Linked DNA regions of Planctellipticum variicoloris. Each later gene encodes a partner of the first gene's protein in a complex. Links are inferred from orthologs where the notes say so. Each region holds a gene or a part of one and is shown on either strand. Other genes may lie near its edges.

Region 1 (7,110 bases):
GGGAAGGCTCCGGGGAAAACGAGGAACATCACTCCCCAGATTCTAGTCCCCAGCCGCCGATTGGCTACCTCGCCACGGTTTCAGGAAGCAGCCGGAGTTTCAACACAGAGACGCGGAGCAGACTGAGGACGGACGAAGCGTGGACGTTGAGTAACGCCGAGTGCGAAAGTCTCTGCCGAACTCATGTGCCCGATGCAATCCCCCATACATCGGGCCCGATTTTCTATCCCCATTCCTCGACGTGTCTGCGGACTCCTCTGTGCCTCTGCGAGAAATCTTCTCGGCCTTGGCTTCTCCGCGTCCTCCGCGTCTCGTATGTTGAATCCATCTACCCCGTGTGGTGTCATGGGACACGCGGCGGGGGCCGCTTCGGAGCGTAGCGACGAAGCGGCCCCCGCCGCGGCCGCCGACAGATCGATCGCGTCTGGGGCCTCAGAGCCCGCCGCGGAGCTGGATCGTCGTCGGCATGGTCGTACCAGCCCGAACAGCCGTTTGAGCCGGAAGCGTTCTCGAAACTCTCCGAGCTCGCATTTACGAGATTGGGAACACGCCATCGACCCCCGCATCCACATCGGCATCGACGTCTCCAAGGCACGACTCGATGTCGCCATGTCCGACTCCTCTTCCCTCCTGGCCGTCGACAACGACCTCAAGGGCTTCCTGAAACTCCTCAAGCAGCTCCCCCCACCCGACCGCTGCCAGGTCGTCATGGAGGCCACCGGCACCTATCACTTCGACGCCTTCCTCTGTCTCAACGATCACGGGTATCACGTCGCCGTCGTGCCCCCCATCCGCGTCCGCGCCTTTGCCACAGGGGCCGGATGGATCGCCAAAACCGACGCCATCGACGCACGCGTCCTCGTTCGTTACTCCAAGGTCGCCGAACTCCAGATCACCGAAAAACCCTCCGATTTCCAGCTCAAACTCCACGCACTCGTCACTCGCCGACGGCAGCTCGTCGACCTCCACGTCCAGGAGTCCAATCACTTCGAAGCCGCTCGCGACAAGGCCGTCAAAGACGACATCGAGCAAACCCGAAACATGCTCAAAATACGCATCACTGCCATCGAAAAACAGATCGACGATCTCTGCGACTCCGACCCCGATGCCAAACGCCGCGTCGAACTCATGACCTCCGTCCCAGGCATCGCCAAACGGACAGCCGCCGTGCTCCTCGGAGAACTCCCCGAACTCGGCGACGCCAACCGCCAGCAGGTCGGAGCACTCGTCGGCGTCGCCCCCTACAACCGCGACAGCGGCAAGTCCTCCAAACTCAGATCCATCCGCGGCGGCAGAGCCTCCGTCCGTTCCGCTCTCTACATGGCGGCACTCACCGCCTCACGCTGCAACCCCGTCATCAGACCGTTCTATCGCAGACTCAAAGACGCCGGTAAGCCAAGCAAGGTCTGCCTCACCGCCTGCATCCGCAAACTCCTGACCATCCTCAACGCGATGATCAAATCCGACACCGCCTGGAACCACGGACTCCAGAATGCGTAAATCTCACAAATCCACCTTGACCAACAACACAGCCGCTCCGCGGTAAATCTCTTCTCAACCTTGATTTACGTAAAGAACTCGGCCGAATCGCGGTAGAACTGCGGATCCAGCGTCTTCAGTTTGCCGGTCGCGTCCGCCAGCGCCACGTCGACGATCGACGTCCCCTGCAGAGCGATCATCCGACCAAACTTCTTCTCCAGCACCAGCCGGCCGGCGCCAACGCCCAGACGGGTGCCGAGCACGCGGTCGAAGGCCGTCGGCGTCCCGCCGCGCTGCAGGTGCCCCAGCACCACGCACCGGGTTTCGATCCCGGTTTTCTTCTCGATGATCTCGGCGACCAGGTTCCCTACGCCCCCCAGGCTGACGTGGCCGAATTCGTCGATCTTGGCGTTCGTGGTCACCAGCCCCTCTTCGGGAGTCACGACTGCTCCTTCGCTGACGACCACGATGCCATACATTTTACCCGCGGCCCGCCGGGCCAGCAGCACGTCGCACATCTGCTTCAGATTGACTTCAACCTCGGGGACGAGAACGTAGTCCGCCGCCGCGGCCATTCCGGTTTCGCACGCAATCCAGCCCGCATGCCGCCCCATCGTCTCGACAACGATGATCCGCCGATGCGACTCCGCAGTCGTCCGCAGCCGGTCGATCGCCTCGATACAGATGTTGATCGCGGTATCGAACCCGAACGTCACGTCGGTGCAGCTCAGATCGTTGTCGATCGTCTTCGGACAGCCGACCGTGTTCAGCTTGTGGTCGGCATACAGCCGGCTGGCCACTCCCAGCGTGTCGTCGCCGCCGATCGCGACCAGTGCGTCGAGCCCCAGCGTCTTGTACGTTTCCAGCAGTTGCTGAACGTCCTCGGCCTTCTTGTACGGATTCGTCCGCGACGAACCGAGAATCGTTCCACCCTTGTGAATGATGTCGTCGGTGTTCGCGATCGTCAGTTCGGTCGTGATCCCCTGGATCGCGCCGCGCCACCCCTGCAGCAGACCCACCACCTGGCCGCCTGCATTGCAAACCGTGCGAACCACGCCGCGAATGACTGGGTTCAGGCCGGGGCAGTCGCCGCCGCCGGTCAGAATGCCGACTTTCATGTCTTGCTCACCAAATGTTGTTCAACGAACGTCGTGTCCATCCGGCCCTCGACGAAGGCCGCCTGGTTCAAGATTTTCTTCAGCAGCGGAATCGAAGTCTTCACGCCTTCCAGCACGAATTCGTCCAGACAACGCTTCAGGCAGGCGATCGCCTCCTCCCGCGTCGGCTTGTAGACGATCAGCTTGCCGATCATGGAATCATAGTACGGCGGAATGAAATATCCCTCGTGGACGTGCGAATCAAACCGCACCCCATGCCCGCCCGGCACTCGCAATTTTGTAATCCGTCCCGGGCAGCCGCGGAAATCATTCTCCGGATCCTCCGCATTGATCCGAACTTCGATCGCCGCTCCGTTGCACGGAATGTTCCGCTGCTTCCAGGGAAGCGGTTCCCCCGCGGCGACCCGGATCTGCTGCTGGATCAGATCGATCCCGGTGACCAGCTCGCTGACCGGGTGCTCGACCTGAATCCGCGCATTCACTTCGATGAAGTAGAAGTTGTGGTCTTTGTCGACGATGAACTCAACCGTTCCCGCGTTGGTATACCCCGCCGACTTCACCAGCCGCACCGCCGACTTGCAGATCTCCTCCCGCACCGCCTGCGGCAGGTTCGGAGCCGGCGATTCCTCGATCAGCTTCTGGTGCCGTCGCTGCGTCGAGCAATCCCGCTCCCACAGGTGCACCACTTCGCCATGCAGGTCGGCGATGATCTGGACTTCGACGTGTCGAGGATTCTCGACGTACTTCTCGATGTAAACGCCGGCGTTATTGAACGCCTTCTCCGCTTCCATCGCCGCCTGCTTGAGCCCGGTCTTCAGCGAAATGTCATTGCGGGCAACCCGCATCCCCTTGCCGCCTCCGCCGGCAGTCGCCTTGATCAGCACCGGATAACCGATCCGGTTGGCGATCTGCAGCGCCTCGGCCTCAGTCGCCACCAGTCCGTCGCTCCCCGGAACCAGCGGCACTTTCGCCGCCTTGGCGATTTCCTTTGCCGTGACCTTGTCCCCCAGCTTGGACATCGCGTCCACGGACGGACCGATGAACTCGATGTTGCAGCTCCGGCAGACCTCGGCAAAGTGCTCGTTCTCAGCCAGGAAGCCGTAGCCCGGATGGATCGCCTGAACGTTGCCGATCTCGGCCGCGCTGATGATGTTCTTGATCAGCAGATAGCTGCCCGCCGCCTGCGCGGGCCCGATGCAGATCGACTCGTCCGCCATGCGGAGATAGTCGGCGCCCCGGTCCGCCTCGCTGAAGACGGCGACCGTTTCGATCCCCATCTCGCGACAGGCGCGGAGGATCCGCAGGGCGATTTCGCCCCGATTGGCGACAAGGATGCGTTGAAACATGGCTGGTGGTTGCTTCGCGCGGGCGGAACGGACGGCTGACCGCTTCTTGGCCATGGGGCTGTCGCCTTACGGCTTGACGCGGAAGAGAGGCTGACCGTACTCGACGGCGTCGCCATTCTTAACAAGGATGGCAGTCACGGTGCCGCTCACTTCAGCGGGAATCTGGTTGAAAACCTTCATGGCCTCAATCAGACAGACAATCGTATCCGGCGAGACCTTCGTCCCCACCTGCAGGAACGCAGGCTCGTCCGGCGAGGGAGACGCATAGAAGGTTCCGACCGTCGGACTCTTGATCTCGACCCCCGCCGGTTCGACCGCCGCCGGGGCCGACGCCGGCGCAACGGGCGCTGGCGCCGCCGCCGGGGCGGCGACCACCGGAGCCGCCGCCTGCGGAACGGCCGTCAGCACCGGTTCGGCGCGACCGCCGCGGCGCAGCCGCCATTGCTCTTCGCCATGCCGGAGGCTCACCTCCGTCAAACCGTGCTTCTCCATCATCTCGACAAGCTGCCGCAGCTTCTCAAGATCGAACGGATCTCGCGATGCAGAATCCTTGGATGACATTCCGAAACCTTCCGAGTATCGGCCCGGCTCGGGCCGAGATCACCGACTGAGTTCGCTGATTGGATGCAGGAAGCTAGGCCAGGGAATCCAGCCCCTTCGGGACGGAAGACAGCACCTCGCACCCGTCGCGGGTGACCAGAATGTCGTCTTCAATCCGGACGCCGCCGATCCCTGGCAGATAGATCCCCGGTTCCACTGTCACCACCATCCCCGGACGAAACACATCTCGGGAGATGGGACTCATCCGTGGCTCTTCGTGAATCTGAAGTCCGATGCCGTGTCCCAGTCCGTGGCCGAAAAACTTGCCGAATCCAGCGTCTTCGATCACCTTCCGGGCGATTGCGTCAACTTCGACAGCAGGCCGACCGGGGCGGATTCCCGCGATCGCTGCCTCCTGCGCATTCAACACAACTCTATACACCTTATCCAGTTTGGGCGGGAGTTTACCGGTGGGTATAACCCTCGTCAAGTCACTGTGATACCCCCGCGGACTCACCGCCCCCCAGTCAAACAGCACGAATCCCGCCTCGGAAAGGTGTACTCCGCTGGGTCGTCCGTGAGGCAGCGCGGACCGGGGCCCGACCCCCACGATCGGCTCGAAGGCCGCCCGCAGCGCACCGAACCGGCGCATCGCATGCTCCAGTTCGTTGGCCGCCTCGCGCTCGGTCATCTCCGGTTTCAGCAAGGCTCGCAGCAGTTGAAATCCCTGCTCCGCCTGCCGGACCGCAATGCGGATTTCCTGGATTTCCTCGGCATCCTTGATCTGCCGAAGATCTTCCACCAGTGAGACTTGCGGCGAGAGCGGCAGTCCCGCGAGCTTCTCGGCGAGATGGTCGCGAACGGCGACGGTCATGGAAGCCGACTCGATGCCGAGGTCTTTCAGCCCCAGTTTCGGCAGTTCCCGAGTGAGAACCTCCCCCATCTGCGTTTTGGAGGTCCGGATATGAACCTCCAGCCCTGGACATTCATCCTGAAGCTGTGTCTCAAAACGACTGTCGCTGAACAGCACCGTCTTCCGCGGCCCGATCAGCAGGTAACTCGAGTCACCTGTAAATCCCGTGAGGTACGTCACATTGATCGGGTTGGTGACCAGCAACGCGTCGAGCTTGGCGGCTCGAACGCCCTGCAACAGCTTCGACCGGCGGGCGGCTGGGCGGTCTACGGGCATCATGCTCCAGTACGGACAGGTCGAGATCGGGCAGCAGGGCTGCTAGTTGGCCGGATGAGTTTCAGGCGTTGCTTCGGGCGCCAGCGGCTGAGCTCCCAGCCACCGCCCCAGTTTACCGAACCGCCCCTGATGCAGCAGGACCAGATACGACGGGACCAGAATCGGCCGCACCACAAAGGTGTCGAGCAGCACGCCAAATGCCAGCGCAAATCCAAGCTGGGACATCCCTTTCAGGCTGCCGGCCATCAGCGAGGCAAACGTCCCGGCCATAATGATCCCGCAGCTCGAAATGATCCGCCCCGTCAGGGACAGGGCATGCACGACTCCCTGCACCGGCCCCAGTCGGCGCTGCTCCTCCTCGATCCGCGTCATCAGGAAGATGTTGTAGTCTTCGCCGACGGCGATCAGGATCGTGAACAGGAACATTGGAACCTTCCAGTCCAGCCCCGCGAATTCGGTCGGATCCATCGCCCAGTAGAACAGGTACGTGGCTCCCAGCGCCACCAGGTAGCTGAACAGCACGCTGACGATCAAGTAGGCGCAGATGGCCGGCTTTCGCAGCAGAACGACAAGAATCAGAAACACGCCGCCGATCACCAGCGAGTCGATCCGGATCTGATCGCCGTCGGTCACAATCTTGAGATCGCGAATGCTGGCCGTCGGGCCGATGATCGACAACGCGGTCTTCCCCTGCAGCTCTTCGGGAAGCAGCGATCGGATCTCGTTTTCCAGACGGGTCAGTTGAGCGATACTGTCCCGCGCAAACGGATCGTTTTCGGCCGTGATGTCGAGCCGCGTCACATGGCCGTCCATTCCTTCGGTCGAACTGACGTAGTGCCTGATCGCCCGGTCCCGCGCCAGCTTCGCTTTGACGCCGGTCCCCCAGCTATCAAGCCCCTTGTCTCCCCCCAGAGGATGCGACGCGCTCCGAATATCGGCGAACTGCAGCTCCCCCTTGCGCGATCGCAGCGCTTCAGTCAGCGTCTCAATCGCCGGCAGCCCCGCCCCCTCTCCGTCGATCTGCGCGAAATCGACCGAGTCGTTCTTCAGCAGCACGGTGATTGTGCCGGTGGCCCCGGCGGCAAAGTGCTCCCTGACCGCCTTCGTCCCGACAACGCACGGCGAATTCGACGGCAGGTCCGACAGCAGCCCGTAGCTGAGATGCGTATAGAAAATTGCTCCGACAATCGCAAACGGAGCCATCGCCGCCATCGTCCCCAGCCAGATCCACCCCGGCCGCTTCAACAACGCTCGTCCGACGACTTCCCAGGTATTCTGCAGCCAGTCCAGTTGCCCGAAGTGAGCAGACAGCGGCGTCGACGGAATCCAGCCGGCATCCCCCGACACCCGTTCCTTCCGCATCTGGGGCCAGAACGCCCAGCGCCCCGTCATGCGGAGCATCGCGGGAGTAAAGGTCATCGATGCCAGCAGCACCACG
Region 2 (7,160 bases), 1.6 Mb from region 1 along the record:
AGACTTCCGCCGGGGCAATCGTCACGGGCCCGTCGGCCGTCAGCTTGCCGTCGGACCCGCGTCGAAAGGTCGCCACGAACAGATCGCCGCGCTGGGCATCGTCGACAATCTGGACGACTCGGGCGTCCTCGGGCGCGGCGGCCGCGATGGCGTCAAAGGTGTCGATCGCCAGCAGCTTCAGCCCCGCGGCGTAGGCGAATGTTTTGGCGCAGACGATTCCGACTCGCAGTCCGGTAAAACTTCCGGGGCCCCGGCTGACCGCGACTGCGGAGAGATCTTGCGGCGTGAGACCGTGTCGTCCGAGCAGGTCGTGGATCTCGCTGACGAGGGTCTGGGCGTGTCGTCGGCCGACGTCGTCGAGACGTTTCGTTTCGCGCACGCTCCCGTCCGCCAGCAGCGCCAGGCTGCCGGTCCGTCCGCTGGTTTCGAGGGCGAGGAGGTACTGTGTCATGGCGGGGCTACTTCCCGAGCAGGGCGGCTTCTTCTTCGCTGTCGAGATCGAACATTTCTCGCAGAAACCGCGAGACCTTGGTCAGCTTGCGCTTGCCGTAACTCGTGCGCGTTTCGGCGCGCGTCAGCGTCAGGTAGTCCTTGGCCCGCGTCACGCCGACGTACGCCAGCCGCCGCTCTTCTTCGATCGCATTGGGATCGTCCCCCTCCGCATCCACCGATCGCTTGTGCGGCAGGATCCCTTCTTCGAGCCCGACGAGGAACACGCGGGGGAACTCGAGTCCCTTGGCGCTGTGCAGCGTCATCAGTTTCGCCGCGGGTCGATCGAGCTGCTTGTCGTCGTTGCCGAAGTTCTCTTCCCGCCCCTCCAGGGTCGTCTGTTCGAGGAATTCCGAGAGCGTCGGCTGGTGCGTCCGCTCTTCGTACTGTTCCAGGGCTTCGATGCACTCGTCGATCGTCCCCGAGCGGGCGAGCTGCTGGTGCTTTTCCTTGTACTGCTTCTCAATCTCCGACTCGTAGTCGATGACGTCGACCAATTCGCGGAGGAGCGTGCTGATTTTCTGCCCGGGGGTCTGAAGCTGACTGCGGAACCGCGCCAGGAGATGATGAAACTCCTCCATCGCCTTGGCCGTCTTGACGGTGATTTCTTTCGCCGCCACGGCGTCGGGGACCGCCGCCCAGAATTTCTGACCCGATTTGACGGCCCGCGTCAGGACCTTTTCCACGGCGGTATCACCGATGCCGCGGGCCGGGGTGTTGATGATCCGCAGCAGCGAGACTTCGTCCTCGGGATGAGCGATGGCTTTCAGGTAGGCCATCATATCCCGCACTTCCCGCCGATCGAAGAACGATTGGCCGCCGACCAGGGTGTAGGGGATATTCAGGCGCCTGAGCTCCTGCTCGAACAGCCGCGGCTGCTCGTTGGTGCGGAACAGGATGGCGATATCGCCGGGAGGGATGTTGAGCTGTTTGGTGAGATAGTTGATCTCGCGGACGACCCCTTCCGCTTCGGTCTGTTCGTCGGCATACGGGCGGACCAGGACTTCGACGCCGTCTTTGTGGGCGACCAGCGTCTTTTCGTGGCGTCCGCGGTTGTGTTTGACCAGCGAGTTGGCCAGGTCGAGAATCTGCCGCGTGCAGCGGTAGTTGTCCTGCAGTCGGACGACCTTGGCGCCCGGAAAGTGCTGCTGAAAGCCGAGGATGTGCTTGACTTCGGCCCCGCGCCAGCCGTAGATCGACTGGTCGTCGTCGCCGACGACGCACAGGTTGCCATGCGGCAGCACGAGGTCCCGGATGATCCGGAACTGCATCTCGTTGGTGTCCTGGTACTCGTCGATCTGCACGTGGTCGAAGCGTTGCTGCTGACGGCCGAGGACGTCTGGGAATTCGTGGAACAGCAGATCCGTCAGCATGAGCAGATCGTCGAAATCGACCGCGCCGGCGGCCCGCAGACTCGCCTGGTACTTGCGGTAGCCGGCGGCGGCCAGCATGCCGCGATCGTCTTCGATGAAGTCCCGCGCGTCCTCCGGACCGACGCCCAGCGTTTTCCACTTGCTGATCTGCGCCAGCAGATCGCCGGGACGGAGGGACGTGTCGGGGACGCGGATGTCGCGGAGCGCCTTGCGGGCCGCCGATTCCTGATCGCCGCGGTCGTAGATCAGGAACGTCCCGGGGTAGCCCAGGGCCGTGATCTCCTGCCGCAGGATCTTCACGCACAGCGAGTGGAACGTGGAGACGACGGGGCGTGATCGCTGTCGCTTTCCGCCCAGCAGGGACGACATGCGCTCCTGCATTTCCTTGGCGGCCTTGTTCGTAAAGGTGACCGACAGAATGCGGTCGGGCTGGGTTCCCGTCCGGATCAGCTCGGCCATGCGGTAGGTGATGACGCGCGTCTTGCCCGTGCCCGCCCCCGCCAGGACCAGCAGGGGCCCCGCCAGCGTCAGGACCGCGTCCTTCTGCGACGGGTTGAGCCCCGACAGGTGTCCCCCCGCAGCCGTTGCACTTCCGCGCGGCGCACTCAACGACAAATCAGCCACCCCATCCTCCTGATCGGCTCCGCCAGCGGCGGAGGAGAGTCATCCCTGAATCGTTGCGCCGGGCAACTGCCGCAACGGCTGCAGCATTTCGGCCATCGTCTGCCAGCGATCGTCGGGCCGCAGCTCCAGCCCCTTCATGATCGTGTCCGACAGCTCCGGATCGATATCGCGGGCGTAGACTCGCAGGTCGGTCGCCGGCGTATTCATGTGCTGCATCACTGCTTCCAGGGTCCCGGCGGCGTCCCACGGCATCCGCCCGGCGCACATTTCGTAACACGTCACCGCGTACGAAAAGATGTCGATCCGCTGGTCAGTCCGCTGCCGCTTCACCAGCTCGGGGGCCATATAGTTCGCCGTTCCGGTCCGGTTGCCGGGCGCCTGGTACGGCGGCGTATTCGGCACGACCAGCCCGAAGTCGATGAGCTTGACGTGGTACTGCATGTCGAGCAGGACGTTCCGCGGGCAGATGTCGCGGTGAATCCACTGCTGCTTGTGGAAGTACTGGATCGCATCCCCCAGCTCGATCATTATCCGGACGCGATACTTCTTCATCACGTCGTTCTGGGCGTCGATCAGGACGCTGAGGGCCATCCCTTCGACGTACTCCATCACCAGATACTGCTCGCCGTTCGTCGTCATCCCGTATTCGGTCGTTTCCACGATCCGCGGATGCTTGAGCGCAATCGCGATCTCCCCCTCGGTCGGCTTCTTCAGCCGTTTGTCGAAGCGGGCTTCGAGCTTGCGGGTCTTCTCCAGGTCCAGCACCTTGAGGGCCACGATCCGTCCGCTGCGCGAATCGCGCGCCTTCCAGACCTTGGACATGCTCCCCTGGCCGACGCGGCTGATCAGCTCGAACCGGCGGACGATGTCGACTTTGTCGACGCGGGGCTTCCGCTGCAGCAACGACGTCAGATACTTCCACATGGAGCAGGCACCGGCTCGAACAGACGGATCGGAACTCGGGAGTCGACGGGAGACTGCAGTATACCGCCGCTGCCCGCCAAGCGACCATCACAGCCCGGAGAACGGACCTGAAGACCGCGCGCTTCCGCCCGGATGATGTCGGATGGCCGGCGTCACTTGCCGCAGTAGTCGAACAGGCGGGCGATCTCGCTCCGCAGTTCGGGGCGCGCCACGATGCGGTCGACGAATCCGTGCTTCAACAGGAATTCGCTGGTCTGGAAGTCCGGCGGGAGCTCGATCTTCACCGTCGCCTTGACCACGCGCGGACCGGCGAAGCCGATCAGCGCCTTCGGTTCGGCGATGATAATGTCGCCCAGCGACGCGAAACTGGCCGCGACGCCGCCCATCGTCGGATTCGTCAGCACCGAGATGAACAGCCCCCCCGCCGACTGATACCGCGCCAGTGCGGCGGAGACTTTGCCCATCTGCATCAGGGACAGGATGCCCTCGTGCATCCGGGCGCCGCCGCCGGACCCGCTGACGATCACGACGGGGAGCGACAATTCGGTCGCGCGTTCGATGGCCCTCGTCAGCTTCTCGCCAACGACCGAGCCCATGCTCCCCATGATGAAGGCCGAGTCGGTCAGCCCGAAGACGAGCGGGCGCCCGCGCATGTAACCCCGGCCGACGATGCAGGCTTCCTTCAGTCCGGTCTTGCGCTGCTCGGCGACGAGCCGATCCTTATAAGGTCTGGAATCGGCGAAGCCGAGCGGATCGAGCGGCGAGAGATCCGCATACCACTCTTCAAAGCTCTCCGGATCCAGCAACTGCTCGATGCGATTCTGGGCGGAGATGTAGAAGTGATGGCCGCAATCGGGACAGAGTCCGAAGTTCTTGTCGACCTGCTTTTTGAACACGGTGTTCTTGCAGGCGTCGCAGCGGATCCACAGGCCCTCGGGCACGCCGCGCTTCTTGCGGGCCTGCGAGCTGGCGTCCGAATCGGGAACTTCGGTATTCATAACGGCCTCGATGTGGCGCAATCTCAGCGAGCGACTCGTCCAGCGCCGACCGGTTCTCGGCGGATCTCGTTCCAGCAGTGTCCGAAGGCGCCGGTTTCCGTATTGATGAACTCCACCCGTTCTTCGGGGGGAAGTCGATTGGTCAGACGCTCCAGCACGTAGGGCTGCCCCAGCAGCATCTGCCGCACCAGCGACGCTCCGGGTTCGGCCATCACAATCGCAATCGCGTCGAATTTTCGCAATGGACGTTCGAGCGTTTCTCCCACGCGATCGACGAACTCGGCGATGGTCTCGCCGCCCGAGGGGCAGACTGAGACCGAGTTTTCTTCGAACTGCTTGATCAGCCGGGGTTGCTTGCGCCGGACGTCGTCTTCCGGGAGCCCCTGCCAGAGCCCGAGATTGATGTTTCCCAGGGTTTCTGTCGCTTTGACCGGGACGCCGAGCCAGCCTCCCAGCGATTCCGCCGTCGCCCGGGACGACTCGGCGGGACCGCAGAAAACGACGCGGGGAGAGACTTCGCGGGGCAGGGCCTCGACGAGCTGTTCCATCACCACGACACACGATTCGCACATCGGCAGGCTCAACGAGCCTTCGATCCGGTCCTGCAACTCAAACGCCGTTGCACCCGGGCGAACCAGCACCACAATCGCCATGAACTCTACCGAGCTCCTTCAGGGAAGATCCGTGCTACGCTCCGGCCAGATGCGCCAGATTGGCGATCGCCGGACCGTACTCCGCGGCGTCAAAAACAGAGCTGCCGGCGACAAACAGCCGGGCTCCTGCCGCGGAGGCCGCCGAAATCGTGGAGGCCGCAATGCCCCCGTCGATCGACAGCACCGTCTTCGGTGACACAATCTCTTTCAATCGCTGCAGCTTCGGCAGCACTTCGGGCATGAACCTCTGACCGCCGAATCCCGGCTGGACGCTCATGACGAGGACCAGGTCGCAGGCGGGCAGAAAGGGCTCGATTGCGGAGACCGGGGTCCCCGGGTTCAGCGCCAGACCGGCCACGCGCCCGGCCTCGCGAATCCGCGACAGCACCGGCGTCGGGTCGGGAACGGCTTCAATATGGATCGTGATCGCGTCGCAGCCCGCCTGGAGATACTCGTCCAGGTACTTGCCGGGATCCGAGATCATCAGGTGCGCGTCGAAGAACCGCTCGGACCGCTTCCGGGCCGCCTGGATCAGCATCGGGCCGTAGGACAGGTTCGGCACGAAGTGGCCGTCCATGACGTCCCAGTGAATGACGTCCGCGCCGGCCGCGTCGAGCCTGGACAATTCGCCGACGAGATCGGCGAAATCGCATTTCAGCATCGACGGCGCGATCAGCGGGTGATCGGCAGCCAGACTGGCCAGACGGGATCGTCGATCCATGGGACCCAGACCAAGCTGAGAAGTTTTCCAGTTGCCGCACCGGACAGGGCGGCGATCCGGCGGCGGATTGCCCGGCGGGGCTGACGCCCCGCCGGGACAAGACCGCAGAGGAAGGGGAGCCTTCCCGTTCCGACTACAGACGGGCGACCTTGGCGATCAGGTCGGCGGTCCGGCTGGAGTAGCCGAACTCGTTGTCGTACCACGAGAGGACCTTGACCATCCGCTTCTGCAGGACCATGGTCCAGGGGGCGTGGAAGATCGAGCTGTGGGGGTTGCCGATGACGTCGCTGGAGACGATCGGGTCTTCGGTGTATTCCAGAATTCCCTTGAGCCGGCCTTCGGCGGCTTCCTTGATCGCGCCGTTGATCTCGGCTTCGGTGACGTCCTTCTCCAGGTTGACGACGAGGTCGACAATGCTGCCGACGGGGACCGGTACGCGGAGCGAGATCCCGGTGAGCTTGCCGTTCAAGGCCGGCAGCACTTCGCCGACGGCCTTCGCGGCGCCGGTCGTGGTGGGGATGATGTTGATGGCGGCGGCCCGCGAACGATAGATGTTGTCGTGCAACTGGTCCGACACGCGCTGATCGTTGGTGTAGGCGTGGCAGGTCGTCATCAGGCCGCTGGCGATGCCGAACTTTTCCTGCAGAATCATGGCGACGGGAGCCAGGCAGTTCGTGGTGCAGCTTGCGTTCGAGATCGTCTTGTGCTCGGCGGTGAGCTGATTGTCGTTGACGCCCATGACGACCGTCAGGTCCGGCTTATCCTTGGCGGGGGCGGAGAGGATCACCTTGCGGGCGCCCGCTTCGATGTGGCTGTCGTAGCCGGGCTTGCCGTCCTTCGCGCGGCCGGTGAAGAAGCCGGTCGATTCCAGGGCGATTTCGACGCCGAGGTCTTTCCAGGGCAAGTTGCGCGGATCCTTCTCCGCACAGACCTTGACCTTCTTGCCGTTGACGATGATCGAATCGCCTTCGCAGGAAACGGTTCCGTTGAACCGTCCCTGGACGCTGTCGTACTTCAGCAGGGTGGCCAGCGAGTCCGGCTTCCCGAGGTCGTTGATCGCGACAATCTCAAATTCGTCCGGGCGGGCGGCCATTGCACGGAACGCCACGCGACCAATCCGACCGAAACCGTTGATACCGACACGCACCGCTGCCACTGTGGGAAACTCCTTACGAACCAAGCCCGGCTGGCGGGATTGCGTGAGACGCAAAGCCTGCTGAAGCCAAGCCGTTTGTATACCTCCGGTTACGCCCGGAATGCGCCGAATTATAGGAATACCGGAGCGTGGGAACAAGCAACGGTCGTCGGTACTGCGGACAACCGCACCTTACGATTTCCAGAGCCTGCGGCTATCGCATGACTGAACGAGAGCGCGATT

What was found.
Region 2: the proteins of accB (region 1) and accD are in contact, whole or in part, in a solved structure (PDB 8UXZ), measured with the Escherichia coli proteins. The link is inferred for Planctellipticum variicoloris from one-to-one orthologs.

Annotation. Positions count from the first base shown.
Region 1 is NZ_CP130886.1:1,236,698-1,243,807, reverse strand. Bases 2,758-5,635 are described here. They hold accB (acetyl-CoA carboxylase biotin carboxyl carrier protein), read right to left. Parts: upstream 4,505-5,635; coding sequence 4,010-4,504; downstream 2,758-4,009. Other genes in these bases: SH412_RS04905 (M24 family metallopeptidase), read right to left, coding at 4,578-5,635; accC (acetyl-CoA carboxylase biotin carboxylase subunit), read right to left, coding at 2,758-3,943. Outside these bases: SH412_RS04925 (IS110 family RNA-guided transposase), read left to right, coding at 184-1,500; SH412_RS04920 (6-phosphofructokinase), read right to left, coding at 1,566-2,597; more of accC, read right to left, coding at 2,594-2,757; more of SH412_RS04905, read right to left, coding at 5,636-5,672; SH412_RS04900 (MMPL family transporter), read right to left, coding at 5,715-7,110. UniProt on the Escherichia coli protein: This protein is a component of the acetyl coenzyme A carboxylase complex; first, biotin carboxylase catalyzes the carboxylation of the carrier protein and then the transcarboxylase transfers the carboxyl group to form malonyl-CoA.
Region 2 is NZ_CP130886.1:2,845,505-2,852,664, forward strand. The notes cover bases 2,486-5,413. They hold accD (acetyl-CoA carboxylase, carboxyltransferase subunit beta), read right to left. Parts: upstream 4,409-5,413; coding sequence 3,563-4,408; downstream 2,486-3,562. Other genes in these bases: SH412_RS11060 (ATP-dependent helicase), read right to left, coding at 2,486-2,486; SH412_RS11065 (serine/threonine protein kinase), read right to left, coding at 2,526-3,410; SH412_RS11075 (histidine phosphatase family protein), read right to left, coding at 4,432-5,061; rpe (ribulose-phosphate 3-epimerase), read right to left, coding at 5,096-5,413. Also shown: tRNA (adenosine(37)-N6)-threonylcarbamoyltransferase complex dimerization subunit type 1 TsaB, read right to left, coding at 1-451; more of SH412_RS11060, read right to left, coding at 459-2,485; more of rpe, read right to left, coding at 5,414-5,782; gap (type I glyceraldehyde-3-phosphate dehydrogenase), read right to left, coding at 5,916-6,938.